4 regions of the Ammoniphilus soli genome follow, and region 4 is predicted to be linked to each of the others. Evidence: riboswitches for the same ligand, from Rfam matches in the RefSeq annotation. Region 4 holds a riboswitch; each other region holds the start of a gene.
What was found. A riboswitch is a leader RNA that binds a small molecule or an ion and turns the genes downstream of it on or off. The one in region 4 is predicted to bind cyclic di-GMP.

Region 1 (8,063 bases), on a different contig from region 4:
CTCAAAAGTCTTTTCTAGCATCTGTTAACTGCTCCTTTCAAAGAAATTTTTTAAAATCAAATCTTCTGCGTTTCATTCTTCTTGGCCGCTAGAGTGATCACGACGTCAAGCAATAAATTACAACCTGTTTGAATATCACTCTCGCTTGTGAATTCTTCTGGGCAGTGGCTTTTTCCACCCGCACTTGGAATAAAAATCATCCCTACATCTGTCAAACGATGGAGCATGGCTGCGTCGTGGACCGCACCGCTATGCATCTTGATATAATCAACGTTTCGTTTTTTGGCCATCTCTTCAATGTTTTCGATGATCCTTGAAGACAGTTTGACTGTGTTCGAAGCCCCAATTAACTCCATGGTACTCTTTAGAGATTCCTCTAGAGATACCGTATCGACGATTTCCTTAAGTTCTTTTGACACGATTTCAATTCCTTTTTCCTCTACATCTCTTATATCTACATAGAATTCTACAAGCTTAGGGATGACGTTCGGCATATTGGGCTGACAGGCTATTTTCCCTACAGTGGCAACAGTGGTTGGGAGAGCTAGTTCTTTTGCGGCTTTCCGGATATGAGAAATGATTCTTGTTGCCCCTACCATGGGATCAGATCTAAGATCCATCGGAGTAGTCCCCGCATGATTGGAGTCTCCTTCAAGGATAACTTTATACGTCTTCATGCCTGCAATGGATTGTACGATCCCGATTGACTGATTTCGTGTTTCAAGAACTGCCCCTTGCTCAATGTGCAGTTCAATCATGGCATCTACTTCATCATTTCCAAGCCTGCTCTTTTCCATTTGATCTATATCTAAACCAAATATCTTTACTTTTTCGCAAACCGAAATACCCTCTGGATTGACTATCGATTGGAGTTCCTCTAAACTGTATTTTCCTGTCAGTACTTTGCTGCCAAGCATGGTAATCCCGAAGTTCGAGCCTTCTTCCTCTGCAAAAATAATCAATTCGATAGGCCTGCTTAATTCAACTTCCTCTTCCTTTAATACTCGAATAATTTCTAAACCAGCTAAAACACCCGTTAGTCCGTCGTATTTCCCGCCATTTTCAACGGTATCAATATGGGAACCGATCATAATGGAGGGCCTCTCCCATTCCTTGCCGTACTTGGCTCTAATATTTCCTATTGCATCTACCTTGATCGAAAGACCTAGCTGCTCCATCTGGGAGAGCAGGTAATCCCTTGCCTGTTTATCTTCATAGCTATAGGAAAACCTTGTACAGCCATTCTCCGGAGTTCTTGTGTACCTAATAATATTTTCAAAATCATTCATCATTCTCTTAATATTAATCTCCATGTCTCTTTTCCTTCCTTTTTTATTGCCCCCTACAAACAACCACCATCCAAATGATATAATATTTTCAGTAGTTCCAATATTACACCCAATAACTAAAGCAATATTCATGCCAGTCTTTTTTATTCTATAAAAGTAAGGTTTAGGCTATTATTCAGAGTTGTTTGTGTTTTTTGATGAATATTTTCATCAAAACCCGATGAAATTTTTCATCAACAAGATTGCTAAACTTAGGGTATATAAGGTAAGGGGGTCTACTGATGAGAGATGATGAACTGGAGATCTACAAGCTGGCTTTTGAAGAGTTTAATTCAATCCTTGATGTCAGCTTTGATGGCATTACCATTGCCAACGGGGATGGAGTCTTTACAAGAATCAGTAAATCTTGTGAAGAACTATTTGGTGTAAAACGGTCTGAAATCATTGGACACAGTGCTTTTATATTAGAGGAAAAAGGGATTTTCGATGTATCCGTTACTTGTGAGGTCATTAAAACCAAAAAAAGAGTAAGTATCATACAAAAAACATTGGCAGGTAGAATCATATTAGTTACAGGCACGCCGATATTAGATAAGGGCGGGAAAATAGACAAGATCATCAATATTTCAAGAGATATTACAGAAACAAAAAAGTTGGAAACGGAACTCCAACTATTGGAAACTGAACTCGAATGGTTCAAACATGAATTAAATAAACGAATCGGTAGAGAAAAAGACCATGAGGGACTCTATAACAGTGCGGTTATGAGAAAGATAATGGAGCAAATTAACCACGTTGCCAATCTTGATGCAACCGTTTTATTATTGGGCGAAACCGGTGTCGGAAAAGGGTTTATGGCCAACATGGTACATGTTAATAGTGGACGGAAAGACGAGCCCTTTATCGTGATTAATTGTGGAGCCATACCCGAAAACCTTCTCGAATCTGAACTCTTTGGGTATGAGAGAGGATCGTTTACCGGCGCTTCAAAAGATGGCAAAAAAGGTCTTTTTGAGATAGCCGGAAACGGCACCATTTTTCTTGATGAAATTGGAGATATGCCTTTAAGTCTACAAGTCAAACTTCTTCACGTCTTGGACGAGAAAAAAGTTCGGAGAATTGGTGGATCTACAACCTTTGAAGTGAAAGCAAGAGTAATCGCAGCAACAAACAAGAATCTAAAGGAACTTGCAAAAGTTGGTAAGTTTAGAGAAGATTTATTTTATAGATTAAATGTTGTCCCCATAACCATTCCTGCACTTAGGGATCGCAAAGAAGATCTATTCCCCCTCATAAGTAAATTGCTTAAGAAAACCAATAATAAATACGGAACGAAAAAAACGTTATCAGATGAAGCTTTAAAACTGTTACATAAATACGATTATCCCGGAAATATCAGAGAATTACAGAATATGATTGAGAGATTAGTTATAAATACCTTTGGCGAAACCATTGAAAGTTCAAAAATCCATGAAGTGATCGAACCAACAGCTGAAGACAAAAAACTAGAGATTATCCCTTTAAAAGAAGCGGTTGAGCAATTAGAAAGGAGCTTGCTTCTATCTGCTTTTCACCAATATAAAAGCACAAGGAAAGTAGCAGAAGTATTAAAAATTGACCAATCCACTGTCGTTAAAAAGGCAAAAAAACTTAATATTAAAATATAAATACCCCATGAGTTATCCTGGCAAAAATGAGGAAATTAAAATAGAGTAACAAAATGCAGGTTTTGTTAGGGGATTATCTAAATGAAAAAGAAGCCCTCTCAAGAACAAGGCTCTTGAGAGGGCTTCGACAAAATTCAACCATGGTCAGACCCCTACCTGAGGGGTTATCCCCCGAGGCGGGCACAGGGCTTCAGCCGCCGGATTTCGCCGACGTCTGCCTACTAGCTACGGGGCGGCTTGGTCCCTACCCCGGCTGAACTTTCATCAGCTAGTTATGCTAGCTTTGCTAGGCGCGCTGGGTAGTATTTGACGCTTACAGCAAATCCCCAATGTTAAAAATACACGTTTTATTTCGTTTTAATTATTCCGTGTAACTATTTAATTGTTATCGAAGACCCATCAAACTTAGTTAAAGAGAAACCGTTAAACTCCTCATTGTAGGTTTTCCGGTAGTCCCGAAGGATCCCAATTGCAACAGCTTCCCCTAGCTTAAGACCTTCGATCCCATCAGAGCGCCAATGAACACCCGCTGCATCGCGACCAATAGAGATATTGGCGGCAAGTTTGTTTAATTCCCCGCCTATCGTTAAAGGCGGGCCTGAGTAAGGAAGCAACGTGAGGCCATCAAAACTGGGTACCACCGGATTGGGGATAACAAATGATTCGTTAAAAAATGCCTTAAGTATAGTAACCCCTGCCCCAACAATGCAAGCGTGACCTGCGGGATAGGCCGGATGGGTAGGACAGCCTTCCGGATACGCCATAGGCAAAAGGTAGCTGCCATACTTGCTAAACACTTGGGAAATCGCCTGAGAATGAAGAAGTTCTGAATGGATCGGGTAATTGGCAGCCAATATCAAATGGTTGTGAACACGTCCTCCGAACTCCTCAGGCCGAAGTCTGCGATGAACAAGGTATTTTTGGAACCAGGCCGCTCCTAGTGCTGCTCGACCCGCCTTAGCAACCAAATCAAGAATATGGGCGGCACCGAAGGTAACAAAACCGATCTGCGTGGCTGAATTCCTATATGGGTTGCCTAAAGATAGTGCTTCTTTGGGAAAATGGAGCAGAATCAAACAAACGGAAAGAGGACACTGGTAGGTGAAGTCCTGATGAACATATTCGCCCAAATCACGGCCGTTTCGGATATATCGAGGAGTGGGGTCATATAATGGGGATCTTGCAGATGAGCCGTTCTGGATATTCAACCATTCTTCATACAAGGTCATGTGGTTCGAACCGGACACTGTAGTATGATATTTCTGAATGATCGTTGTGGCTCCATACGGTATGTCCTTCCAGAGAAATTGTGAGAGATAAGGCCCAACGATATCACCAGGAGTAGCACTACGGAACAAGGTCCCCGTAGTGACTGCTCCATTCACTTTCGGTCCACGGAAATCGGAAAATCTAGAGAGGTCAACAGCGGCCGCCTGGGTGAGCGGATTAGTGTCGTAATCTGTGAAAGGTACATCGCGGGTCAGGGCCTGCCAATATATTTCAGCCATTTCACTTGCCTCCCAAGCACTGCTGAAGGCCGGCGGAACATCGAGACCCAAATGGTGACAATCTGGACCAATAAGATCAAATACATATGCGGCTTGTGGATTGGCTAGCTTGGCAACACCACCTAGAGGGATGGATTCAAAGTCTTTCGGGTCACCCGTCTTTAACGCCTTAATATAGGCGTTGTAGGCACAGAGGTCAACCTCGCCAAGTCTATTATGCGGCAACCCCTTTGAAAAATTCCCGATTTTCTTTAAAAACAATCGCTCATCGCTATTGCATGGTTGATTAAGGAGCGGACGTTTCATTTGGGAGCGTGCTGCTTTTAAACGAACTAGAAATGCCTTCCTATTACGCTTTTGTTCATTTAATGGCCCGATTACACACTTATTTTTCTTATTACTAGCAGTTTTCTTTCTTGTCCCCATTTTATCACCTTTTCGTATGAAATATCAGTACAAAACCATCATGGGTAAATGGCATTATGTGATCTCCTTTTGGTTATGTGACCATAGAGCCTGTTGGTTTATTAAAATTAATAATCTAAAATTCTGTTCAGTATATTCGTTTCTATTTTATTGTGTATGGGTTATTCTACTAAGTTAATAACCTTATTCAAAAAAAGCTGCACACGCAGCTTTATGGGGATACAAACGTAACATCTATTGTTTGTTCAAAATAGGAAAAATATAGTTGGCGATGAAACATCATGGCCTTATCCGATCCTCCGCTTAAGACAATAATGGCATCCGCGTTCTTTGGTTCTTCCTCAAGTACTAGAAAAGATCCAGCAGACCGAAAGATAGCCAAACAAAAGAAAGATGCTGCCCATCCAATAAAGAGCTGCTGCTTTCCTTCTTCTCATTTTCTTATACATTTTTCTCTACTCCTATCAATTAATTTCCTACCATTGGTTTTCAAAAAGCTAATATACTAAATGAGGCCTGAACGCTTTATACAGTTAGACCTTGTTTTATATCACCATTCGTTACTTAAATAACCTTGTAATCAACGACATTTTTCGACTGGGGTCAGACCCCTACCCGAGGGGTATCACCCCCGAAGCGGGCAAAGTTCCGATAAAAGTTGGTTATATATTACGATAGGCTAACAAAGGAACTACCCTTTGTAACCCTAGCATCTCCCTCCATGTAACACCTCCATACGAATATCACTTGAATCTAAATTAGGCTTGATCACTTATAGATAGTCAGACCTAACCTAAAGTCTCAACTTCTTTCAAGTTACTTAACCTGAGGGGGGGTATCCCCAGAGGCGGACATTCACAATCTAAATCTTATCCTACTTCTTTGAAGCCCTAAATCCAGCTTTACGTGCTTGTTCAGTCGTTTTAAAGCAATACTCCGCTTTTGTTTTATTGTAAAACTGACCACCAGGAACGTGGTATATCCTTTCTCCTTTATTGCTTATATTACCTTTAACTCCTCCGTTACAATAACTGTATGAATGATCGTTAATTACGCCATGATTGGCGCTTGCTACTCCTATGGCTGATAATACAAATATTGAAGAAAGTACAGAAATAATGATTTTTCTTTTCATATAGCTAGTTCCTTTCTACTATATTTAAACCTTTTCCCTTGAGTGAGTATAAATTTCTAGTAAAATTATACTATATTACCATTACCTAATACATATATTATCAATTCAAAGTAACCTTTTTATGTGAACGTAATTAATAATCCTATTCTAATTATTTTCAATGTATCCCTTCATCTTCTATGTTTGCTTTCCAATTGCTGCTTATTCTTTCAACTTCAAGAAAACATAGTACAGAGTCAGAATCAACAAAGAAAGCCGTCCTTTCGGACGGCTAATAATCGAGAATTAATTTTCTATCTCACTGATCAAATTTCTTTCTAATTTTCTCTTTCTGAATAAGGCTTTGATTACTAAACTCTTCTTCAGCTTCGGACACTAAATCCGTGTTTAAACCAGCAGCTACGAGTTCATTCTCCATCTCTTCCAACAACTGGTTAAACTTTAAAGTTATATCTTCCCGAAGCTGTCTTCCTTTAGCTATTATCTCTGAAAAACTACCTTTTCCTGATAATGCATCTGAAACTAATTTGTTTAGACTTGATTTCGCTTCACTTTCTAGCTGTTTAAACAAGGGAAAGTATTTTGTTCTTATATCATTTTCAGTCACAACTTTTTGTTGCTGTTTATTGGTAGTCTCATTTTTAGCATACACTTCTCCAGATAATCCACTAAACGAGATCGCTGCTGCTAGCGCTGAAATCATAATTAATTTAGTAAACCTCATATAGGTTCTCCTTTCGGTAACTGGCTGGCTTATCCTGATATTCTGGATTTAGCCCCTTTTAGTTTTGCGTCCCTAAGTTTCCATAGGTTTGCCTTTATCGATTTGAGTAAGAAAAATCAATGAGTTCGATCAAATCACTAACGGCCCTCCTTATATTATTTTGAAAAATAAATCGAACAGGCCGTTTTATCGGCAGCTGGCTGGCATATCAGTGTGGCTGGGTTAGCCCCTCTAGCTTTGCGTCATCATCTTTCAATGATTTTGCCTTTGTCGTACGATTTATATTTTTGTCGAATTCTATAGAAGATATTACCAATACCTAAGCCTATAAGAACATATCCCATTCGTCCTATCTTTTATTCTTATGGGTAGTCATTAAGACTTAATTTTAATAGTAATAGTGCGTAGAGTCTTTTCATAGTTACCCTTGTTTCTTTCCCCCGAAGTTCCTCCTCGTTTAGGAGAGTTTCTCTTATATTAAAGGCTACTCTTAAAACGGAATACATCTCCCAACTAGAAGGACTATTCTTTGTGAACGGTCCCCTTACTTAGCACGTTCTCCCGTTCTGGGATCGTTCCGTTTCTCGACAAAATCCGGGTGGTGACAGGCACTCAATGGATATCACTCCCCACCTAGGAGAGCGGATTTTGCCCATCTACTACTTCTCTTAACGAAACGCCCTAACACAATAAGGCACTTTCTCTCCTGTCTCAGGAGAAGGACTGGTTACCTCCCGATTCTCCCCAATAAGGAATGACCCCAACTTTCCTCACTGGGGACCCTTTCTCTTATCTCTATTCTCCTCCTATGGGAATCTATAAACAGCTAATCTCTCCTTCAGGAGAGTCTATTTATATAAATATATATTTAAAAGACTTAAATAATAGATAGATTAAAAGATCTTGATGATCAGATCATCTCTTCTCCCAATCGGGGACGGCTCCTGTAGGAACCTCACTCTATCATTGTGAATCCCTTCACACAGAATACTACCATTTGGTTGGTTTTCAATTCTGCATCTTTTTTCTAAAGTGAAATGGGGAGAGTGATTCATATGGACGAGCGTCGAATGATTGGCGAGAATATTGGCAGATTAAGAAAAAGACGAGGGTATACGCAGCTAGAACTCGCAAAAAGCTTGAACAACAGTCTTCAATATGTCCAAAAAATTGAACAGCAAGGAACTTTATCTCTGAAGACCCTAATTAAGTTCTCTCACCCCCTACATACAGCGCCTCAGCTTCTTCTTCCCGACTTTTGGATACCTTTGCCTCTCAATCACGAAGACTTTCTCGAGCAATTGTACTTTTATG
Region 2 (8,063 bases), on a different contig from region 4:
TGCCGCGGGAAAAAGCAACCTTCTGCTGGAGGATATGGGCCAATTGCTCGGAAAGATAGCGGACCAATTAGAGGGGCTTGCTTTGGCCATTCAGGAGCTTTATTTAAGTGCCGCTTTTAAAACGTCGGACTTTGCCCGGATGGGACTAAGCTCGTTGATTCGTATTTTACTAGAGCGAAAATTCAGTGAGGTTCCGAAGCTGGTTAAAGAATTGTCTGACTTGACGGCGAAAGCAGATAAAGAACAAAGGCTGGACCAGGGATTTAAGGAAGTCGTGATCAAGCTATCCAATGGATTCCTGAAGTTTCTGCCCACACAATTTCGTGTCCAAAAAGATCTTTCCGCTTTAATCCAACAGGTAAAAGCACTCGATGAATGGAGCCGCACCCCTTCAGAATCCGATGCCAGCATCATTATTCCTTATGCGCTAAACAGTGAAATCTATTGCAGCGGCGATGTATACGTTATCGATCAAGGGTGCATCCATTCGAAAATCCATTCGGGAGGCAGACTGCAAGTAAGCGGCATGGTACGCGGGGGACAGGTTTATGCTGCGTTGGGGGCCGATATTGGGGAAGCGGGAACCCCCGGCGGAAGACCAACAAGGATTCATGTGCCTTTTGGACAGACGATACGCATAAAGTACGTGATGGAAGGAACCTATCTCCAAATCGGAAATCAAACGCATCAATTTCTGACAGCAGACAACGATGTCTTTGCACGGATCGATCGAGAAGGGAATTGGCTTTTTCATTAGGATGGGGGAGAAAATGGTATGTTTGAGTGGCAAATAATGCTCAAGGAAGACAAGGCCATTGTTTTATTTAAAGGGGACATTGATATTGAAATGACAGGAGTGCTGGAGGAAGAAATGATGCCGGCTTTTTATCGTTTTGATCGTGCCTGTCACCGCCCGAATATTGTCGAAAAAACACAGGGTATTATTTAGCAGCTTTAAAACTGTTTCCCTTCATTGAACCGAGGGTCCATCCACTATATACTTAAATAAAAAATAGGTTGTTGATAAAGGCAAACGTACCAAAAGGTGGGGACGCAAAGCTATGGGTCTAAGGTCATTTCATGAACTACGACTGCCAGGCCGCCGAATAGTGAAGACGGAGGGCTATTCATATTTGAATAGCCCTTTAGTAGGATAGCGTCCGTTTTTTGCCCGCCTATTTTAGATATAGTAGATGAGATTCAAAGGAGTGGAGAAGGTTAACATGGACAGCGGGGAAAAAATCAATATTTTATTAGTGGACGATCGACCGGAAAATCTTTTAGCTCTGGAAGCAATTATTGAGAGAGAAGATTACAACTTAATCAAGGCTTTATCAGGCGAAGAAGCACTCAAATCTCTGCTGAAATATGATTTCGCTGCCATCTTACTAGACGTACAAATGCCTGGAATAGATGGCTTTGGAACCGCCAAGATCATTAAGGCTCGCGAAAAAACAAGAAATACTCCGATTCTTTTTATCACCGCGAATAACATGGATTCGGAGCATATATTTACCGGTTATTCGATTGGGGCTATAGACTATATCCTGAAGCCTTTTGATCCCATTATTTTAAAGGCGAAAGTCGAAGGGTTTGTAGAAATTTATAAAATGAATCAAAAGCTGTCCAAGCAAGCCGATATTCTGGCTGAAAAGACAACAGAACTGAAGAAAGCCTATTCGGAGTTGGCTGCCGTTACGGACAAGCTACGCGTATCTGAGGCTTTAGCCAATGTCATTAGCGAAACATCCATTGACTCGATGATGATACTGGATGAAGAGGGTTTGATTCTTAAAGTAAACCCTGCTGTGGAAAAAATGTTTGGTTATGAGGAGTCAGCGATTCTTGGCCAATACATAACTTCATTATTGCGGAGTGAAGCATCACAGAAATATATCCGAGATGCATTTCAAGCGATAAATAATTTAGAAAATATATTGGGTTATGATAATTCCAGAGAAATTGAAGCTACTCGAGCAGATGGCACTTCATTTCTGGCTGAAATCCAATTCGGAAAACGATACGTCCAGGGGAAATGCATCGTGGCTTGTACCGTACGGGACGTGACGAAAAAGAAGCAATATGAGGAAATGATTACCCATATGGCCTATCATGACGGCTTGACCGATCTGCCGAATCGAAGGCTTTTTAACGATGAGCTGAGTCAAAGGCTGCACCAAGCCAAGCAAAAGAACCAGCCCTTAGCGATGATGTATTTGGATATGGACCGTTTCAAATATATCAATGACTCCCTTGGACATATCACTGGGGATAAAATGCTTCAGGAAATTGCTGTCAGGCTGGCATCCTGTATGCGTGAAGGGGATTTGGTTGCAAGGGTAGGCGGAGATGAGTTCAATGTAATTTTGCCGGATACCGATCGGGAGAACGCGCTCGAAATCGCAGAGCATGTATTGGACGCTTTTAAAAGGCCATTTTACATCGATGCTTATGAATTATATGTAACAACAAGTATTGGAATCAGTGTGTTCCCATACGATGGCGAGGATGCCCCTGTGCTAACGAAGAACGCGGATGCGGCCTTATATCGTGCAAAAGAACAAGGGAAAAATCAATATAACGTGTACCATTCCGGGATGAATATCCAATCTTATAGAACTTTTATTATGCAGAATGAATTGCGGAAAGCGATCGAACGGGAGGAGTTTGTGCTCGTTTATCAACCGCGGGTCGAGATGGATTCAGGCCAGATCCGAAGTGCTGAGGCGCTATTGCGCTGGAACCATCCGAGCTGGGGAATGGTATTGCCGTCAGAATTCATTCCTTTAGCTGAGGAAACCGGACAGATTGTGGAAATTGGCGAGTGGGTGCTCAAGGAGGTTTGCCAACAAATCAGGGAGTGGCAAAAAGCCGGGCTGTCTCCCGTTCGCATAGCCGTGAATGTTTCGGCGCAGCAGTTTTTACAGAAAGGCTTGAGTGACAGCATTCATGGGATTCTCCTTGAAACTGGATTGAGCCCCGAGTTGCTGGAGGTAGAAATTACGGAATCCGTCATTATGGGAAATGAAGAGACCATTACTCGAACCCTCAATCAATTAAAAGCGATGGGGATCTGCATAAGCATAGATGATTTTGGGACGGGCTACTCTTCCCTGAATTATCTAAGACGTTTTCCTGTCCATGCGTTAAAGATCGATCAGTCCTTCGTTCGGGACATCTCCAATATACAGGGAGATAGCACCGCGCTGGTATCTACTATGATTTCACTAGCACACAGCTTAAAGATGTCCGTGATCGCGGAAGGAGTGGAAACAGAGGAACAGCTGAATATGTTGAGAAAGTATAATTGCCAGGAATTTCAAGGTTACCTTTTTAGCCCTCCCGTTTCGTCCAAGGAGTTCGAAGACTTCTTATCAAAAAGTCAGGAAGTTTCTTTTGAAAATATAGCTGAAAAACGAGAAGGGACAATGGATGGGGGTTACGCCCATGTTCCTAAAGATCAAGCCAATATGGATAAAGAAATCCTGGATCTTGCCTTGAAGCACACCAAAGAATTATATTCGATTTCTTCGAGGGAAATGGATGTATTTGAGTTAATCGTAAAAGGGTTAAGCAATAAAGAGATTTCGGATCAATTGTTTATCAGTGAACATACGGTGAAGAATCATATTACGCGTATCTTTCAAAAACTGACAGTGAATGATCGCCTGCAGGCGATGGCCAAGGTCTATCAAACCTGTATTGAAGAAGGAAAAGCTTCCTTCAGTAAAAAATAGCAGAGCAAGGAGCTCCCGTTATGAAAATTAAAACCAAATTATTGTTAGGGCTGAGTGCCTTGCCTATTCTTATTTTCCTTTTCATAGGAATGGGCTGGTTCCAGCTTTCCAGTCTCCATAAAATGAGTGACTCATTGATTGCCGACAACGAAGCTTCCTTTTTAGCGAATCAAATTCACATCAAGGTGAAAAATCAGGCCATTCATTTAAGAAATATCGTCGTTCTCAATAATCCACCCTCCATCCAAAGGGAATTATCTGCTTTGCAAAAGGAAAGTGATGCTGCTGAACAAGACATTGCTTTACTTGAATCGCAAGTAAAATCAACCGAACAAAAAAAGAGAGTAGAAGATCTAAAGCAAACCAACGAACAATTCAATGCCTATAAAGAGAATGTGATTAGCCTCGTTTCTGAGGGGAAAAGGGAAGAAGCCCTCCAGTTGATTAATAGCAATGCCTCTGCCATTCATGATGAGTTTTTACAAGTGATTTCCAACATGACGGATGCTTTTGAAACGAATATGAGAGCTTCCCTGAGCAATATATCCACTGACTTCCAACGGCAAATTCTCATCAGCAGCTTTATTTCTTTGATCGGAATCATCATTGCCTTAGGCTTTGTGTTTCGCAGCGTCTGGACGATCGCCACTCGGCTGAATCGCGTTTCGGGTGTGATGACGAATGTCGCCCATGGAAAGGCGGACCTTAAAACAAGAGTGGAGGTCCAATCCCATGATGAGATCGATGACGTTGCCCACTCGTTTAATCTGATGGCGGAGTCATTAGAGGAGCAGGCAAGAAAGGAACAGAATCAGAATTGGATCCATTCCAATATGGCCGATATGACAACGAGCCTAAGCGGTACGCATGATTTGGAAACTTTGTCCCGGACCTTCCTGTCCAAAGCAGCCCCCTTGCTGGAGTCATGTCAGGCCGTATTTTATGTGAAAGACGAGGTGTGCGGGGAAAAGCCCGTCTTTAAGCTGCTTGCCTCCTATGCCTTCAAGGAAAGGAAGCACGCTTCGAATACGTTTGGCTTGGGGGAAGGCCTTGTCGGCCAAGCTGCGCTTGAAAAAACCCCCATTATCCTTACGGAGGTTCCAGCGGATTTTATTCGCATCAAATCGGGGCTTGGGGAAGGTCAGCCTCTGAATATTTATGTATTGCCCATCCTTTATAAGGACGATGTCAAGGGAGTGCTAGAGATCGCTTCATTTAAACCGTTCACTTTGACTCAGCAAACCTTTTTGGAGAAATTGGTCAGTAACCTAGGGATTATAGTGGACAGTGTCATGGGAAGAATTCAATTAGCTAAATTATTGGAAGAATCCCAGGCCTTAACCGAGGAAGTCCAGGCTCAGTCGGAAGAACTGCAATCGCAGCAAGAGGAGCTTCGCGCCACGAATGAAGAGTTGGAGGCGCAGACCCAAGCGCTTCGCCAGTCCGAAGAGAAGCTTCAGGCCCAGCAAGAAGAGCTGGAGCAAACCAATGCGGAGTTGGAGGAAAAAGCCAAAAGCTTGGAGGAGCGGAATAAGAAAATTGAATTGACCAATAGGGAAATGGAAAAAGCTCGCGCTGAGCTGGAAGAAAAAGCAAGACAGCTGGCTTTGAGCTCCAAATACAAATCGGAGTTCTTAGCCAATATGTCCCACGAGCTTCGAACCCCATTAAATAGCTTGCTTATTCTATCGAAATTGCTATCGGATAACCACGGCGGAAATCTTACGGAAAAACAAATGGAATACTCAAGAACAATCTATTCTTCCGGCAGTGAATTGTTGACGTTAATCAACGACATTTTGGATTTGGCTAAAATTGAGTCCGGAAAAATGGACGTTCATCCGAAAAACGTTCGAGTGAAAGATCTGACAGAGTTTGTGGAAATGAGATTTAGGCCGATCGCCAACGAGAAGAATTTAGATTTCCGTATTGTATTAAAGGACGGTCTTCCGGAATTTTTCTGCAGTGATGAACAAAAGCTGCAGCAGGTCTTGAACAATCTCTTATCGAATGCCTTTAAGTTTACCGATCAAGGCGGAGTCAGCTTAACCATCGACAGGATATCGAAGCCTGATCAGCCATCAACCTTTTCTTTCTCCATTGCAGATACGGGAATTGGCATTCCTGTGGAGAAGCAGGAGCTAATTTTCCACGCCTTTCAACAAGCGGATGGGACAACGAGCCGCAAGTATGGGGGAACGGGCTTAGGCTTATCCATCAGTCGGGAAATGGCGGCTCTCCTGGGGGGAAATATTGCGGTAGAAAGTGAAGAGGGCAAGGGCAGTACCTTTACTTTTTATGTCGGTGAATACCAGGGAACGGAAAAAGAACAGGACGAGTTTGAACGTACCATGGAAGAAGTCGCTGTAGCGACAGAAGCTCAAGTGGACCAACCGAAGGCTGTTGTACCCGTTGAGTTGAAGCCTGTGCAGCCTAGCAGCCGCATCAAGAGACTTCTGATTGTCGATGATGACGTAAGGCAACGCAATAGTTTAATGGAACTCATGGGAGACAAGGACGTGATCATTAAAGCCGTGTCTTCAGGCACGGAGGCCATCGAGGAATTGAAGGTTGACCCATTTGATTACGTCATTCTTGATTTAGGATTATCCGATACAACAGGCTTCGATTTGCTGGAAAAAATCAAGAAAAATGTAGACTACCAGGATTTAAAAGTCTTTATTTACACGGGGCGCGACTTAACCTCGAAAGAAGAAATGTATCTCAAAAAGTATGCCTATACCATTATCATCAAGGATGAACATTCCCCGCAACGGTTAATGGATGAACTGGAATTCTATTTACATTCAAATGTTGAACAAACGCAAGCGAATGAACAAGCAGATGACAGTGCCATCCAAAGCTTCCCTGGACTCGAAGGGAAGAAAATCCTTCTTGTCGATGATGATGTTCGGAATGTGTATGCTTTATCCAGTATATTGGAATTACAGGGGATGAACATCACATTTGCCGAGAATGGGCTGGAGGCTCTGGAGCTATTGGAGAAACATCCGGACTTCGATCTTATCTTAATGGATATCATGATGCCGGAGATGGACGGTTACGAAGCGACGCGGAAAATAAGAGAAAATCCGAAGTTCTCCCACCTTCCTGTCATCGCGCTGACAGCTAAAGCCATGAAGGAAGATCGGGAAAAATGTATGGAGGCGGGGGCATCCGATTATATCGTCAAACCGGTCGATCCCGATCGGCTCATTTCCCTAATCAGGGTGTGGCTCTATCCGCAAGAGGAAAAATAGGAAACCAACTTGTCTATGGGGGACAGTATGAGGGAATATCAGGATCGCTCCCGTGAGGATCGGGAGAAAATTGAGATTGAACTGCTTTTGCAGGGATTATACGCTTGGTGTGGCTATGACTACAGGAATTATGCCTATCCATCGATAAAAAGAAGAATATGGCATCGGGTAGAAGCCGAAAAATGTTCCAGTATTACCGGGCTTTTAGAGAAGATCTTACATGATTCGGCTTGCTTAAAAAGGCTGATCGCCGACTTTTCCATTCATGTTACGGAAATGTTTCGCGACCCTCTGTTTTTTTTGCATTTCAGAGAGAAGGTTGTCCCCCTTTTACGCACCTATCCTTCGATCCGGATTTGGCATGCAGGCTGCTCAACGGGAGAAGAAGTCTACTCCATGGCGATGCTGCTGCATGAGGAGGGCATCTATGAAAAGACAAAGATCTATGCAACGGATATTAATGCGGATGTCCTGAAAATGGCCAAATTAGGAGTATATCCCTTAGAGAATATGAGGAAGTACACGAATAATTATATCAAAGCCGGAGGGAAAAAGGCCTTTTCGGACTATTACCAAGTGACTCGAAACGGCGTGAAGTTTACCCCTGAATTAACTAAAAATGTGGTTTTTTCTCAACATAACCTGGTTACCGATCGATCATTTAATGAATTTAACGTGATATTATGCCGCAATGTATTGATTTATTTTAATAAAGCCTTGCAAAATGCGGTACACGATCTTTTTTACGAAAGCTTGGCCATGCTTGGCATTCTTGGCCTCGGTGACAAGGAAACCATCCGCTTTACGGATAAGGCCGATTGTTATGAAGAAATTGGCGTTAATCAGAAATTATATAGAAAGATCAAATGAATGGGCTCGACAAAATTCGGGCGGTGACAGGCACTCGTATAAACTCCAATAGCTGGAAACATACTAATTCCAGTAAAGGAGTTGAGACCTATTATGCCAAAAGATCTAAAAAACAAAACCGATCAAACGAAGAATCAGCCCACGATTGCGCCTGGCATGGATATAGATGAGCTAGAAGAAGATGCGACGGAAGAGG
Region 3 (8,063 bases), on a different contig from region 4:
TGCGTTCCTTGGTGGCTTCCAATCGTTTTTAGCTAAGAAACCTAGGGAATTGTTAATCTGTTAAGCAGCAGCTTCTTCTCTTTTTGAAAGTCCCAAAGTCCTATCTAGGGAATAAGCGTAACTGCCATTTAAAGCTAGATATACAGCCATAGCCAAGAACGCAAGATCAAGTTCCCATCCAGCCATTTGACCGTTCCCCAAAAAGCCAACGGCTAATTTCACTTTTAAAGTGGCGCCAATCATAATGATGGCTAATAGTGCAGATACCAATCGTGTTCCTAATCCAAGAATAAGGGCTAATCCTCCCAATAATTCGATCGTTGCAATCACATAGGCTAGAAATCCGGGAAGTCCGATGCTTTCGAACCATCCAGCAATATTACCAATGCCCCCTTGGAATTTAACAAAACCATGAATGCTAAAGGAAATCCCTAACACTACTCTTAAAATGAATGCTCCTAGTTGATGATTGTTCATTTTGTTTCTCCTCCTGATCTATTTTTTTAAAAACTTAAGGTAAATCAATCAACATCAATTTCGCGTTTGAATTCGCCTCTATTTTCAATTCAGTAAGGTCAGTAATCCTTGCTGAATCGCGTGTTTTCAGCTTGGTTTGCTCGTTTAATGCGAGATCGCCTTCGATTACAAAGAGAAAGATTTTACGATTTGACTCTTGGGTGAAGGTGAGAGTTTTTCCTGCGTCTAACTCTGACAGATACAAGGTCAAATCTTGATGGATGAACGCGACCTGTTCAGATTGAACACGGTTCGAAACGATTGGGAGCAAATTATTTTTCAATACATTTTGGTCATACGCTTTTTGCTCATAAGATGGCGATAATCCACTTTTCTCTGGCATAAACCAAAGTTGCAGAAAGTTGACCTCTTCGGTGTTGGAGGGATTATATTCCGAGTGGACGACACCCGTTCCTGCGGTCATCCTTTGGATTTCTCCGGGTCTAAGGATCTCGGAACCGCCCGTACTATCTTCATGCTTCAATTGACCTTTTAGAACAATGGAGACAATCTCCATATCCCGATGCGGATGTGCTCCAAATCCATTGCCTGCGGCTACATAATCATCATTTAGTACGCGGAGAGAACCAAAATTCATGTTATTCGGGTCATAGTATTCGGCAAATGAGAAACTATGAGAAGTTTTTAACCACCCGTGATTTGCTGTAAAACGCGATTCTGCTGGATATACCTTAATCATGATAACCTCCTGTGTTTTCGTTTATATTTCCCATTTTAATGATCTAAACATCTCAAATTACCTTATAGCACCGCATCAAGAGAATAAGAACCTGCACCAATAAGAGCCACACCGATTACCACCGCAATCAAAACCATTTGGTACTCGAATCCTCCCTTATCACTCCAATATCCGTTTTGTCCATGAACTTTCAAAATAGCCACCACCATGGTAGCAGCGATGAGTAGTGCGCCGATAGGCGTCAAAAACCCCGCAGCAAAAAGCAAGCCTCCTACTAATTCACTTAATCCTGCAAGGATTGCCATTTGGACACCGGGTTTCATCCCAATGGATTCCATCCAACCGCCGGTTCCTTTCGGTCCATACCCTCCAAACCAACCAATCAGTTTTTGAGCGCCATGTCCCATAAATGTTAGACCAATGACTAAACGAATGATTAAAAGACCAAGATTCATTAAGACTGCCCCCTCTTTTTACCTTTTATTATTTACTGACTTTTTATTATAACTAACTTTATGTAAGTATCATACTGTGTTATACTTACTTACGTCAAGTACCTTATAAAAAATTATAATTGGAGGTGGTTTCCATGAAAGACTTTACGCTCTGTCCTACATTTGAGTCCGCTTTTGAACTACTGGGCAAACGATGGACAGGTTTAATTATTCGTGTCTTAATGAACGGTCCAGCCAGATTTAAAGATATATCCAGAATCATCCCAACCCTCAGTGATAGAGTGTTGTCAGAACGATTTAAGGAGTTGGAGGCAGCGGATATTGTAAGAAGGAACGTGTATCCTGAAATCCCAATCCGCATTGAATACGAACTGACGGAAAAGGGTCGATCATTAAAACCCATGATGGAAGAGTGTGAAAAGTGGGCAGAGAAATGGATAAAAGAAAACCCAGCCAAATAAGGCTGGGTTTTAACTTATTAATCTCTATACGAAAACACAAAAATGATATTCTGGGTTTAGAATAACTGCTTTAAAACAAAAAAATGGCGTTAGGGATAAAACTTACTGAAGATAACTGCCCAATAGCTGAACAAAAAGAGGAGCCGCTATCATCATGGCTCCTCAACTATTGACTCCGTTAGCAAATAATAAGCTACCGGGAAGAATTGTTCAATAAGTGACGATTTAAAAGGAAAAAGCCTACAGCCTTGTATTATGTAGGCTCTCATTTTATGCACATGTATGGATGGCTAGCTCCTCCTGCATCACTTGTACAATCAGCTTGTCTAATAACTGACTTAGATGGACGACTTCCGGGTGCAAAAAGTTCAATTGATGCTCCATGGCCTTATTCTCCATCTCCGCCCTTAATTGTTCGATCTCTTTTCTTATTTCATCAATAGAAACCATGCTAATCCCCTCCAGTAAATAAAAAAGATCACTCTAATGAAACTGAGCGGTTCTCTTTATAAGGAATATGCACAATTTCGGTAACCCGGCTGCCATAGCTTTTATCACCTTAGACCCGTAGGCTTTGCGTCCTCCCCTTTCGGGTGAGTATGCCATTATCGATTTGTAAGTATTAAATTTCTATCCAAATTATATCATGGGCAAAAAAGGAAAAATGTGACGGTTTTTGGAGCGGTTTCATTGATACTGCATTGTCTTGCAAGTGTACTAACATGATACCAGCAGCTAATTCTCCTACAACGGATAACTGTTCTGATCTAATGAATTCTTCGGGTTGCTTTTGTTCTGTAATATCTGTGACAAAGAAAGAGAGGTCTACCTATTCCCCTTTGATATAATTAGTGAAAGGGTAGTCCTTACCTCTACTCGTTTCCCACTTTTATGCCTTATAAATAATTCAAAATCGATTAATTCACTTTCTAATAAACCGCTGAGTTTCTTATCCGTTTTTACGACTAGCTCTTCTAGTTCATAACCAAGATGAAGACTGGAAGCAGGTGATACATAGGTTAAAATCCCCAGTGACGTGAAACGGATAATCATATCTTGGGAATGTTCAGGTATCAGATTGTGCAACTCTTCAATTTTCTTTAGCTCATCTTCCATGGGCTCTAGCTACTCCCAATATTTCATGAATGGCCCATGAAACCTGGAGAAATCAATGATGCGCGGATAGGAACTTGCTACGGTACTAACTCATTTGGGCTTTAAATCTACTTCGAAACCATCTTTTTCCTTATGGTATGGATGAGTAATAGTAATAGCGGGATGATCATTTCATAGGCCAAATTATTGAATACTACATATGTCAGTAAATAGTTGACTTCTTGAAGATTTGGCAGCGACCAAAGGCTAAAAACCAACAAAAGAAGGCCCAGCGGAAAGACGATAACTCGATAATCGGAAATATCCAACCATTGAGAAGTGCCTAGAACAAGCGCATAATAATAGGCTGAGATTTTAAGGAAAGCGCTCGCAACCCAAATCGCCATCACGAGGGATTCAAGATGTTCCAGGAAGTCGGCAATACTAACATACCGTACCGCGCTCATCACCGGGTAAGCTAACATGGATGTAAGGCCTCCAAATAGGAAAAGGGTTCCTATATTGATGATAAACAAAGTCATCATCACACAGATGACGGATATCATCCCCGACTTCATTCCTTTTTCCCGGTCCGTCAAGAAGGGAAGAAAAAAGGAAAGCAGCACAAAATGGGTGAACCAGGCCATCGGAGTAATCGCCCCCAGGAGGGAAGGCATCATTCCCTTCCCCATAATGGGAAGCATGTTCTTCACTTCCATATCCGGTATAAGCAGGGTAAAGATCAATGCCCACAATAAAACCACCACCGGTACGATCATCTGGGCTACTCTTGACAACGATTCTAATCCACCGCGCACAACAAGGGCACAGGTTAGTACCATACTGCCCATGATCAATGTCAACGGCGTTTTCGTAAGAAAGCTGCCGACGATGAATTCTCCATATTGTCTAATGATAAGACCGTTTGTTAACAGAAGAAATAGCAAAAACAGAAACCCGAGTACTTTTCCTGGAATCTGACCGAGTATGCGTCCGCTGTATTGAATGATGGTCTCCTGCGGATAGGCCTTGTTTAACTGATTTACTGTGTACACAACAAGAAACCCGGTAACGGAAGCCAAAATGGGAGAGATCCACATATCCTGCTTGGCGTACTTCGTGGTAATCGCCGGAACCAAAAGATCGGCAGTTGCTACAACTACCGGATACATGATGATTCCCATTTGCAAAGCGGAAATTTTTCCTTTTTCCAGCATGCTTTCACCTCTTTTCCCTCTTTTGAGGATACCGTTAAAATTCCTCGCTTTTTATTGCTCTAAAATTTTCCCAAAGGGTTTGTAGATCGTCATGATCAACTGCTTGGGCCCCGGCATGTCCGGAAAGAATACGAGCAGGAGGGAGAGAAGCCATCCTGCCGCTGTTAGTGCCAAAAAAGCAGCTTTTTCTTTTTGGTTTTTCTGGGGATCCAGTCTAGCGATTTGAAATAGCGCCATAAGGGCAACAATGATGGTGATCCCCAATGCGGCTACAATTTTCATTTTTTCTTCACCTCTTTTTCAGGCAATCCTTGCGGAGCAGTCGACGAACCGGGTCTGCGCACATACACTTTGGCTTCTACCTTGACTTCCACCTTGGGGAAGACATCATCCCATTCGTCTTTCATTTTCTCCCACTCTTTCGGATACTTATGATAAAAAGCCTCTGCGAATCCGAAGATGTCCGCTCTCATTTCTTTTTGAACTTTCTGGAGTGTTGATTGGATGCGATTTTCAATCTCCTTTTCCAATTCCTTTCCTACCATATTTGTAATTTCGGGATCCATTAGGCTCAAATTTGTGCCGTTGAGAACCAAATCATCTTCCGCTACCGTTTTAACGGTCATCTTCCATTTCCCATCTTCGATTTCGGGAAGCAGCTTTGTATGGGCACGAATCAGAGCTGCCGAGACATGCCCTCCCTTCGCCGCTTCCGGCCTCACCGTAATAGTGGCCTGTTCGATTTCGTCTCTCAGCCAAAGAACTCCTCTTGTCAGCCTCGCATCAATATGACCGATCATTTTATCCTTTTTGAAAATAGCCGTGCGGTTAACAAAGCCTATCGATTGCAGCTTGCTTTGCCCCTTCTGAGGCGGCAAGATGTCGACCATCGGGACGGCCGCTGTAGCTGCTTCACTGATTAGCATCTGCAGGAAATCTTTTAAGGTTGTTTCTATCAATATTTCGGATTCCGACAATTCTCTCAGCACTTCCGCGGAGCTTCGTTCCAGAGGGGGGAGCAAAGCCATGACATCCTTTGCTTTGCCCTTGCTGACATATACATGGGCCCTCAGGCGGGGCTCAGGATGACGGGCCAAGTAGTCCATCGGTTCGCGAATGCCTTCTTTCGCCAGCTTCTCACTGATCACGATGACCTTGGTGTGACCCCAGAAAACCTCCCGTGGAATTTTCTCCTGAAGGTTTGCGAGAGCATTCGCAATCGTCGTTCCCGTCCCGGACCTGTAGAGGGTTTCTCCTCCTCCACCACCTCCTCCACCTCCTCCTCCGCCTCCTGCCTGGCCTCCGCTTACCATTTTCGGAACAAACATTTGAATAGTCAATTCGATTCCCTTCTCCTTCTGTTGATCCAAGCCAATTCCCGTCACAATGGCCAAATCATTGACTTCAGTTCGATCCCAGCAGCCTGTAAGCAAACATAGGTTCAGGCAAAGAAAAAGAATCAGGCTGATTTTTTTCATTGGAAAGACAATGGGACGGTAGTTAGAAAGATTCAGTCGCATTCATTTCACTTCTTTCTTGCACTTGTCTTGTCATCCCCATGGATGGGATTCGGTTTATTGCCAGGAGCCTGCCGGTAAAGGTTATCTTTTCCGGTTAAGTGCGGGCGTGTGTTCAGCATCCACCAGGGTGCCCGCATCAGGACGTCCTTCATGTCCCGCCCCTTCATCGGAGCCATCGGAGTCAAATAAGGCACACCGAAGGAACGCAAGGTGCTTAAGTGGATCAGGATGAGGAGTATCCCAATCATAATTCCGAGCAATCCGAGCGTTCCTGCAAGAATGATCATCGGGAAGCGCAGCATCCTTAAGGCAATCCCGGCTGTGTAGCGGGGAATGGTAAAGGAGGCAATGCCCGTAATCGCTACCACCATAACCATAGGAGCGGAAACCAACCCGGCCTGAACCGCCGCTTGACCGATGACCAAGGCTCCTACAATGCTGACGGCAGCGCCAACCTGTTTAGGCAGCCTGATCCCTGCTTCCCGCAGCGCTTCAAATGTAATCTCCATGATCAACGCTTCTACCAGAGCCGGAAACGGCACGACTTCCCGTGAAGATGCCATGCTAATCAGAAGGGTAGTCGGGACCATCTCATGATGGTAGGTAAGAACCGCTACATAGAAGGAAGGCAGCAGCAGGGAAATCACCACGAATAAATACCGCAGCCAGCGGATGGCTGTTCCGATCCAAAATCGTTCATAATAATCTTCGCTAGACTGCAATAAAGAATAGAGAGTCGTTGGAGCCACTAAAGCAAAAGGGGTTCCATCGACCAAAATGACGACCTTCCCTTCCAGCAAGCTGGAAACGGCAACATCAGGACGTTCCGTACTTAAGATTTGGGGAAACGGCGAAAAAGGATTGTCTTCGATCATTTCCTCAATATACCCGCTCTCCAGGATCCCATCGATATCGATTCGCTGCAGCCGATTCATCACTTCTTCGATTAACGTTTTATCAGCAATATCTTGGATGAAAGCGATGGCCACCTCGGTCTGGGTATAGCTGCCCACTTTCATCGTTTTCATTTTCAATTTAGGGCTTCTAAGCTTTCTTCGCAGCAGGGATATATTAACTCCTAATGTTTCCGTAAATCCATCGCGTGGTCCCCGGACAGTGCTTTCAGCCGTAGGTTCCTCAACCGATCGCTTCTCCCATTTGGCCAAGCCTAAAGCGAAACCCTCATTTTGCTGTTCCAACAATAATAGTGGATTACCGATAGAAAGCTTTTCTACGCAATCGGCAAAAGTCTTCACCTTTTGCACTTTCGTAACGGATAATTTCTTTTCCAGCAATTCATTCAGGGTATTCAGTTTCTCCGTTGATTCCTGCATTAGCGGAGCGAGTACGTTCGCATCCATCTCTTCAATATTGGATAGTCCTTCTATATAAATAAGGAAAGCTTTAACTTTTCCTCCGATTAAAAAAGGACGAAAGGCGACATCGGAACATTCCTCATATATGGCACTAAGGACCCGGATATTTTGGGTTAAGTTTGCAGAGAGCGGGTCTTGTTGTTTCGTCATTTGCTGTTGCATGTGGGCTTGTTCTTTCTTCCGAAGCTGATGAAGAATCATGCGAATCAACATGACCGGCTGCTTCCCTCCCTTTTCATCAAGGTATCTTAAATTTAATTTTACTAGATGGTTTTGTTAATGAATATTTTACCAATAAGCAACTGAAATATTCGTACATAATTTCCACAATTAATGGAACTGTGGGGCGGCCGTTCGGCATCTAGCCGTTTTTTTAATTGATGTAAAACAAAAAACAGCCGACATGGGCTGATTTTTGCTTTTAATCTATCGATTTTGAGATTCTTATACACTAAGAAAAAAATAAAGAAGACTGCCATAGCAGTCTTCCTGAACAATCGACTCCCGATAGTTAAATAGTTTTTAGGATATGTAAATGGGATTTGATAAAGTATTGAAACATTGTTATCTCCATTCAAAGTCCCAATAAGGTTTACCCTATTGGGATGCGAACACCGCATAAAGGTGGATCAATTATGACCGCCGATACAACTTAATTACGCATTGTGTTGTATTGGTCACTTTATACATAAACGTTCCATAAGCCATCGTTTTTTCGTGATG
Region 4 (8,063 bases):
TTGGATGCAGAGATTATGGCTTTAGAAGATCGCCACGCAAGAGGAAGAGCCATCTTTGATAAGGCCGGGGAACTGGCGCCGGCATGGGGGATGATCGGGACGCTGATTGGACTGGTGCTCATGCTGCGAAATTTGAGTGATCCGTCCAGCCTTGGACCCAGTATGGCTGTCGCCATGATTACTACGTTCTATGGTTCGGTTTTAGCGAACTTCATTTTTATCCCCATAGCCAATAAGCTAGCCCAAAATACGGAAGAAGAGGTTTTTGTCAAGCAAATCATGATTGAAGGAATTATCGGGATTACTTCAGGAATTAACCCAAAGGTATTGGAAGAAAAACTGACCTCTTATCTTCCTCCGCAAGCGAGAATGAAGGCTGAAGGGGAAAAAGGAGAGATGAGAAATGAGGCGAAACAAGAAAGAACCGCCTAAGGGCGCTCCCATGTGGATGACAACTTTTTCTGACTTGATGACCCTAATTCTCGTATTTTTCGTGCTGCTCTTTGCCTTTTCTGAATTGGACGCCAAAAAGTTTCGGGCTTTCCTGGAATCCTTTACGAATAATGCTCCGTTCGAATATAATCAGTCGATTATCGAATTCGACACTCAGGGGAAGATGGTTCGAGGGGAAGAAGTGAAAGATGATCCAAACGATCAAACCGGGCTGCCCAAATCGGTAACAGACCAGGAGATTCAAAGAAGAAACCAGGAGCAGCTGGATGAAATCACCCAGAAAGTGCAAGAGTTTCTTCGTGAACATCAACTGGAGATGAAAGTGCAGGCGACAAGAACTCCGCTAGGAGTTGAATTGGTATTGCAGGACGGGCTTCTGTTCCGATCAGGGGAAGCAGAAATTCTCCCTAACGGGATCCCTTTCCTTGGCAAACTGGCCGAACTCTTTCAAACGCTTCCCAATGAGATTATTGTAGAGGGGCATACGGACAATCAACCGATTTCCAACTTGGTCTTCCCCTCCAATTGGGAGCTGTCTGCTGCCCGCTCAAGCCGGGTTGTTCGCTTCTTCATTGAGAGGCATGGGCTAAAGCCAGATCGCTTCGTTTCCATGGGGTATGCGGATACAAGACCGATTACATCCAATGGCACTCCAGAAGGAAGACAAAAAAATCGGCGGGTGGTCATAGCTATCGCTAGTTTGGAACAATAAAAAAGAGAGTGTCCTAAAGCTTGCTTTTATGGACACTCTCTTTTTTATTCTCTGGTTATTGCTATTTAATCATACTCTCTACCTCTTGTTCATATAGTAGTGATAGGAAAGCAAGAGGGGGTTCTATTATGAATATTCATTTCTATCATGAATGGGACAAGCAGGAAAACGGTCGTTCGGAGGAATCATCTAAACTAGCTAGGTTATGGGATACGAACAAAGGAATGATTCTTCTGCTCTCGCTTAGTATTCTTTGTGTGTTTTGGTTTACCTTTTTCTTGTATGGAGATGATAATGGACAAGCTATGCTTGTGAATCAAGAGCATGACGGTACAGCTGAATCAATACCCGTTGCCAAGCCTGAGGGGCTTTTATACACGGTAAAACCGGGAGATACTTTATGGGCTATTGCAGGGCAATTTTATCCGGAACGCACTCGTGAAGAAGCTGTACAATTAATTAGGGAGAGCAATGGATTTTCCGGTCCGACGATCCATGCCGGACAAACTATTTTGCTTCCTTAGCCAAATGGTGAACAATTGAAAAAAATTATAGAATTGCTACAGTTTTGGGAGCACAACCTATCATTCTAGTAGTATAATAAACTTGGAGAGAAATCTAGGATGAGGGGGACCTGAGATGCAGGCTAAAGAGATGATGCAAGATGGCCTATCTGCACAAGGTATAAAATTGGAAGTGGTAGGGGATGCAATTTATCGGTTTTCTCAGTACCAATGTGAATGGATGGTCCCTCAGCACATTATAGATAGGATGCTGAATCAAGATATTGATCAAACCGTCGAGTTTATTACATGCAAGTTGTTTTATGTCGTGCGGAGAATTGAAGAATAAAAATCTGTTTGCAAAATGCCCACATTTTTGCCCAAGTAATTTTTTTGACCACAACTTAGGTGGTCAATAACCATAGCCGCAAGGTTAAACGCTAACTGTAGAATTCATTTAGTCCATGTTGGGGGCATTGGTATTGGACTGATGTCCTCTTTTTTATTCTAAGATAGGAAGAGGGGAGCAGAGGTCAACTAAGTTCCTTTTAGAAACTCTGACATCATGTCTGTTACCTTTGACTCTAAAACGTCCCAACTTGGATTCTGCACATGGTGATTACCATGATATGCATATTTTAAATCTAAACGCTTATCCAATGGCTTCTCTGAGTATATTTAATAAATAAAATAACACATTTTTTGAGCCTCTGTAACAGTTCAGAGGCTTTTTTCTATAAGGTGCAATATTAAAAACCTAACCAAAACTAACTTTTGACAATTCTAAAGAATCTATTATCAAATCATTTATAGGTATTTTATTTCCGTTGTAGGTAATAAGAAGGATTTTGTATAATAATGTGTATAATAGGAACAAACGCACGAATGATGTATTATTTTATTTCTTACAAGAAGGAGAATAACTGTGCGAAAAAAATTTGAGACTATGGAAAAATTGGCTATCATGAATGGTAAGTTAATCGATATTGGACACAACATAAGTAAAGGGAATATTTCGGACGAAGAAGTGGTTAAACAGTTGAAAGATGTTGAAAAATCATTGCATGAACTGATCGATCAGTACAACAGTGTTCAATAAAAATTTGATTGATCTTATTTCGACGAAAAAAATTTTTTTGTCCGTGCCAAATGTACTAACTACAATACCAGTTTTATGGTAAAATTGAAATTAATTTTAAAGGCAAAACCATCGAAAGATGGCGACGCAAAGCTAAAGGGGCTACATTGGTTAATCCGATTTGCCAGCCAGTTGCCAAAGCCAAAAGTCCCCTTCAATTATTATATGGAGGGTAAAAATGAACCGATATAGCAAACAACAGATTCTGCATATTATTGATTTAATGCGAATGGACTCCAACAATTTTAATGATGTGGTTAGTATGGAGTTTCGAGATCAGTTAATCAAGGATTATGGACTGACTCATAAAGAAATTGATATTATTGAGTTAACTTTAAGTAAGGCGTATAGAAATATCTATGAGTTGCTTTGCGAATAACAAGATCATTTCGAGGACATACTCGGGATGATCTTTTTGTTTTCTAACAAACACCAAAAATCCACCTAGCTGTGTAGGAGGATTCGACGGAGGCTACATGCTCTTTAAGTTCTTTTAACAATCTTCTTATGGTAGCGGTGGTTCTTTCAAGATCATTAGCGATTTGTTCAAGCGGAATATTTTCGAAATTTCTATATTTTAGATATAACCGAAGTATGATCCAGGTGAGTGGGAAGTAAGCAGGATAAGAATAAGGCACATAGCTTGTCTATTGAATTAAGGATGTGGAGTGGACAAGAGGAGAAGTAGTTCCATATTTTGAATGGTTACATATATGGAAAACAAGTTTATAAAAATTCTAAACACCCTATCTCTAGTATAAATTGCAACTCCCCTGTTGCATGTTAATGGATGTTGGTCTTTTGGCTAACATCTTTTTTAATCGCATACAGTATACTGTGTATTATATATAAATAAAATGTTCGTAATTTTTTTATAAAAAATCTAGACAAAACAACAAAATAGGAGTATAAACAATGTTAAAGGTAAAATTTACATAAGGTGAAGAATATGGATGAGTTTACACTTTATCTCAATTCGATAAACGATATTGAGGAACTTAATGATATTAAAGAAGAAATAAAAAACCAAGTTATTAATTCTGAAATAACTTGGCAAGAAAGAATTGAATTGTACCGAAGAGTACGATCTATAAACTTGCGTATCAAACAATTGGAGGATACCGTTCAACCTTGACTTTTCTAATTTTCTTCTTTAAGCAATTTTAAGGTACATATGCCTAAAGGTACTTTTTCTTCATTTAATAATGTGTAGCCAGTTGAGAAAATTTTAACTTCTGTTTTGTTATCTAGATGTAATTTGCCACATTTGATGCAAAAGTACATTTTCCCTTCAATCTCCATTTCCCCAGTATCTCCATTCGCCCTCAAATTCACAACATTCTCTATTTTACATGATAAGAATTCTTTCTTAAACAATTACTTCTTGTCAAATTCAATCAAATTCTGACAAATTGCTACTTGTTAATGGAATTGGGACACAGTCTAATGGCTTTGTGTTCTTTTTTTACTGTCTTAAAAATGAAATGCAAGCTTTTACGCGATTATTATAGTCAATTGCAATTGTAGTATTGGAGGAGTAAATGGGTATACAAATCATCTTAGATCTTGGCAAAAGTAAGTACTTAATGTGGATATACTTGAAGGAACGGGACTTTAAAAGACCATCAATGCAAGTGATAGTTAAACATTTTGGTAGGCATCCAAGAACCATTATATACACCAATGTGAATGGATGGTCCCTCAGCACATTATAGATAGGATGCTGAATCAAGGTATTGATCAAACCATCGAGTTTATTTCATGCAAGTTGTTTTATGTCGTGCGGAGAATCGAAGAATAAATACTGACTGCCCACATTTTTGACCACAAAGTGTGGTCATTTTACTTTCTTCTGCATATAAGGTAGCACATGTGGGTATCTGTGACAGGCGCAAAGCAAATCATGAAGAGGAGGAAGAGCAAATGGGTTTCTTAGACGGTTTGATGGGAAAAGCTTCAGAGGTGAATATTAATGAAGTGAAAAGGGAGTTTGCGACTATTTTAGCAAGGAATGAAGAGGTAGAGAGGGCTTACAAGCTTATTCGTGACATGTTTGTATTTACCAACAAACGATTAATATTAGTAGACAAACAAGGTTTGACCGGAAAAAAGGTAGAATATCATTCTATTCCATACAGAAGTGTAACTCATTTTAGTATTGAAACGGCTGGAAATTTTGATCTGGATGCTGAGTTGAAAATTTGGATGACCGGTAGTTCACAGCCGCTGCAAAAGAAATTTAATAAGAGTTTGAATATTTACGAATTGCAAAGTGTTCTTGCGGAATACGTGCTAAAATAAAATTCTCATTTATGAATAGGAATGCTCTCCCATTATTCTATGGAGGGCTTTTGTCATTTCATCTAAACGCTCGATCCATCTTTGCCAATCTGAACTAGGGTTTAGATACAGATGCTTGCTTAAATGAATGGGGTAAATTCATTAATGCATCTATTTAAATAATTCAAAACAAGATATAATTATGTTAGTTGAATTATTCTGAACTAAAACAAGCTAAGAGAGAAGAGATTATCATGAAAGAGCAGAGTAATGTAATTTCTATGAAATTATATAAGAAAAAGCGCAGAACGAATTACTTAATAAGTACTGCTTATTCAGCTGCTAAGTTTTTTTCGATCGGTATAATCGCTTTTCTTTTGATATGGACTATTTACTACCAAAATTTCAGTTTAATTAAAGGACATAATGAGGCAAATGTGGATCTTATGGAGTACAGCGATTAGCTGAAAAGTGGAGTATCATATTTAACTGTTGGCTAAAAAAGATCATTCGTTTGAATGATCTTTTTTTCTTTTTACTATAATAACAGCATCTTCATGAATCCGAGGAAGGTGAATAGGTAAAGGACTCTTATCTATCTTTCACACAACTATAACAGTAGTTTAATAGATTAATATAAATAAGAATAGAGAGGTGATGTATATGAGTTGGCAATATGGATTATTATTCAGCAATGCAGATGTTTTTTTAGTTTGGTTTAAAAATGTAAGTTTAACAGCCCAATTCAATGCAATTCATGTTCACCACACACACTCTCCAAACCATTCCCACTTTAAAGGAAATAATCATCGGGAGCTTCAAGATGGAATGAGGGACTATCACGTTAAAACAAAAGGATGGGATGATATCGCTCAGCACATTACCATATTCCCTGATGGAAAGATTATGACCGGACGCAATCCAGACCAAATGCCTGCATCAGCTATAGGGTATAACGGAAGTGAAGATATCCATCCATTTATGTTTGAAATGATCGGTAACTTTGATAAAGGGAATGATGTACTGCTTGGACAACAGTTAGAAACTGCTATTAAAATTTGTAAACATTGGAGAAGTAAAGGTTCAGAAGTTGTATTCCATCGTGAGTGTTTAATCAACGGAAAGGAACCAAAAAGTTGTCCAGGCACTGGAATCGATAAACAGTGGTTTATGGATCTTGTAGAAAAAGAAAGTGCTTATATGATGAAACCAGAAGATGCAAACAAGATCATTAGGTTTCCAGGTGTAGCTTGGGAATTGGTTGTAGACAAAGCAAGTAAGGATGAATTTAACCGCCTTGCTAATGAGCTGAGGAAGGTGAGTGGGCAAGAGGTGAAGTAGCAACTTGGGTGGTCTCTTAAAAAAATAACCATGAAAGCCTTTACAATGTAACTGCTTGGATATACAATAATACTATGTTTGTTGGGCTTGAAACTATATTAAACGATTAAGGGGAGGCATTCTTCTTATGCCAAAATGTTATCGTTTCCAAAATAAACCGTTAATTGAACAATTAATCATTGAGAAGGAACAGTTAAAAGAAGAAGTCATGCGTTCTGACATTACCTGGCAGGAGAGAATGGACCTCTATGCACAAATCAAGTCGATTAAAGAGGAAATCAAGGGATACTTAAGGTTTCAAGAAGATACCTTAGAAATCATTTAAACTAGAAGCAAGTAAAGAAGGGCCGATTATCCGTATAGAGGTAATCGGTTTTTTACTGTTTAAGTTCACTAAAGTGCTATAGTGAACAAACTCTCTTTAAATGTGTCCATTTAGTTACAATTCGTGATTACAGCTTATTTACTTTGGGCATTCTACAGATACTAAAACATTTATCAAATAAGGAGTAGATCCCATGCATGTAGTCATTGCTACAGGAATTGGAGCGCTTATTGGATTTGTGGCACTTGGGTTTTATAGTCTTTAAGGATAAAGCGAAAAAACTCTCCATCATATTGGAGAGTTCTTTTTGTTATTGTATGGCGAACCAATTTTTATTTTTCTTGCTATGCAGTAAAAACTCGTTTGCGGCCGCTGCGAATAAGTACAGGTACTTTTCTTAAATTATTTTCTGCATGGGTGTTTTCCTTATGGCAATCGATGCAGTGTTTATCGTATTCTTCTTCTTCAAATTTACTCAATGAAATTCCACAAGACTTACAGCTTTTCTTAAAATATTCCATTTCCTACACTCCTATATTTTTTATTTTATCTGTATATTCTTTATAAAAATATAATATCGCAATATTCGACATAAGTCAAGTTGTTAAGCAAAAGTTATGCCAAAAATATGGAGGATTCTTTTTTTATGGAAGAATAACAGAACAAGGGGATATCAGCTACGCAGCTAAAATCCCCTTGTTTATAATGGAGGCTTACATTTTTTCTAGTGCATGTTCCCAGGAAGGAAAATAAAATAGAGCGTTCCTCATCAGCTGGGGATGCTTTTCCTTCACTTTTTTCTTGGATAACGGTTCTCCCTTTTCTTTCAATTGTCTCAACTTCGTCAATACATCTTCCATCTTCATGTCAGCCTGCATCTACTTCACTCCTTATAAGTTAGTGATGACTGTCACTTGAGGGATTTTCCATTTTTATTCTATCATAATTTATAAGAATAGTCTAATTTGATAAAAAACACCAAAGTCCTCTTCTGTCATTGACTTTTTGGTTTTTTCCCAATAAGCTATGATTTTAACTCATAAAATCTAGATAGTTGCAAAGAATTTAACAAAGACGAATGGTGAAGACAAAGAGGAGATGAAAACGATGCAAGCTGGTCAGATGGAAACATTAGAGGTCGTTCGGAAGGCACAGTTCGGATACTTTTTAAGTGATGGAGAAAACGACATTTTGCTGCATAAGAACGAAGCGGAGAAAGAGTTCAAAGAAGGGGAAAAGGTCTCCGTGTTTATATATATGGATCATGAAGAGCGCTTAGCCGCTACGATGAAAAAACCCCGTATCGTCTAT

Region 1: another riboswitch for cyclic di-GMP. It lies ahead of ABLT31_RS21140 (hypothetical protein); the one in region 4 lies ahead of ABLT31_RS10005 (hypothetical protein).
Region 2: another riboswitch for cyclic di-GMP. It lies ahead of ABLT31_RS21425 (EAL domain-containing protein); the one in region 4 lies ahead of ABLT31_RS10005 (hypothetical protein).
Region 3: another riboswitch for cyclic di-GMP. It lies ahead of ABLT31_RS23060 (Spo0E family sporulation regulatory protein-aspartic acid phosphatase); the one in region 4 lies ahead of ABLT31_RS10005 (hypothetical protein).

The regions. Positions count from the first base shown of each region.
Region 1 is NZ_JBEGDL010000012.1:8,140-16,202, forward strand. It holds gene ABLT31_RS21110 (M20 metallopeptidase family protein) at 1-21, opposite strand, end outside; gene ABLT31_RS21115 (M20 family metallo-hydrolase) at 57-1,313, opposite strand; gene ABLT31_RS21120 (sigma-54 interaction domain-containing protein) at 1,571-2,956, shown strand; gene ABLT31_RS21125 (vanadium-dependent haloperoxidase) at 3,331-4,890, opposite strand; gene ABLT31_RS21130 (hypothetical protein) at 5,102-5,272, opposite strand; gene ABLT31_RS21135 (sunset domain-containing protein) at 5,765-6,025, opposite strand; gene ABLT31_RS21140 (hypothetical protein) at 6,324-6,749, opposite strand; cyclic di-GMP riboswitch class I at 6,762-6,852, opposite strand; cyclic di-GMP riboswitch class I at 6,938-7,025, opposite strand; gene ABLT31_RS21145 (helix-turn-helix domain-containing protein) at 7,805-8,063, shown strand, end outside.
Region 2 is NZ_JBEGDL010000012.1:62,826-70,888, reverse strand. It holds gene ABLT31_RS21435 (flagellar assembly protein A) at 1-757, shown strand, start outside; gene ABLT31_RS21430 (hypothetical protein) at 776-949, shown strand; cyclic di-GMP riboswitch class I at 1,019-1,107, shown strand; gene ABLT31_RS21425 (EAL domain-containing protein) at 1,224-3,737, shown strand; gene ABLT31_RS21420 (response regulator) at 3,758-6,997, shown strand; gene ABLT31_RS21415 (CheR family methyltransferase) at 7,025-7,867, shown strand; gene ABLT31_RS21410 (hypothetical protein) at 7,961-8,063, shown strand, end outside.
Region 3 is NZ_JBEGDL010000013.1:148,051-156,113, forward strand. It holds gene ABLT31_RS23035 (pirin family protein) at 1-22, opposite strand, end outside; gene ABLT31_RS23040 (DoxX family protein) at 61-477, opposite strand; gene ABLT31_RS23045 (pirin family protein) at 512-1,216, opposite strand; gene ABLT31_RS23050 (DoxX family protein) at 1,279-1,671, opposite strand; gene ABLT31_RS23055 (winged helix-turn-helix transcriptional regulator) at 1,806-2,132, shown strand; gene ABLT31_RS23060 (Spo0E family sporulation regulatory protein-aspartic acid phosphatase) at 2,403-2,582, opposite strand; cyclic di-GMP riboswitch class I at 2,659-2,746, opposite strand; gene ABLT31_RS23065 (PAS domain S-box protein) at 2,958-3,248, opposite strand; gene ABLT31_RS23070 (GerAB/ArcD/ProY family transporter) at 3,356-4,444, opposite strand; gene ABLT31_RS23075 (hypothetical protein) at 4,496-4,726, opposite strand; gene ABLT31_RS23080 (Ger(x)C family spore germination protein) at 4,723-5,964, opposite strand; gene ABLT31_RS23085 (spore germination protein) at 5,970-7,541, opposite strand.
Region 4 is NZ_JBEGDL010000003.1:438,131-446,193, reverse strand. It holds gene ABLT31_RS10030 (MotA/TolQ/ExbB proton channel family protein) at 1-432, shown strand, start outside; gene ABLT31_RS10025 (flagellar motor protein MotB) at 404-1,165, shown strand; gene ABLT31_RS10020 (LysM peptidoglycan-binding domain-containing protein) at 1,294-1,689, shown strand; gene ABLT31_RS10015 (hypothetical protein) at 1,805-2,017, shown strand; gene ABLT31_RS10010 (hypothetical protein) at 2,633-2,767, shown strand; cyclic di-GMP riboswitch class I at 2,859-2,946, shown strand; gene ABLT31_RS10005 (hypothetical protein) at 2,985-3,185, shown strand; gene ABLT31_RS09995 (DUF3973 domain-containing protein) at 3,947-4,135, opposite strand; gene ABLT31_RS09990 (PH domain-containing protein) at 4,730-5,107, shown strand; gene ABLT31_RS09985 (peptidoglycan recognition protein family protein) at 5,750-6,427, shown strand; gene ABLT31_RS09980 (hypothetical protein) at 6,555-6,752, shown strand; gene ABLT31_RS09975 (hypothetical protein) at 7,097-7,273, opposite strand; gene ABLT31_RS09970 (hypothetical protein) at 7,466-7,630, opposite strand; gene ABLT31_RS09965 (CvfB family protein) at 7,860-8,063, shown strand, end outside.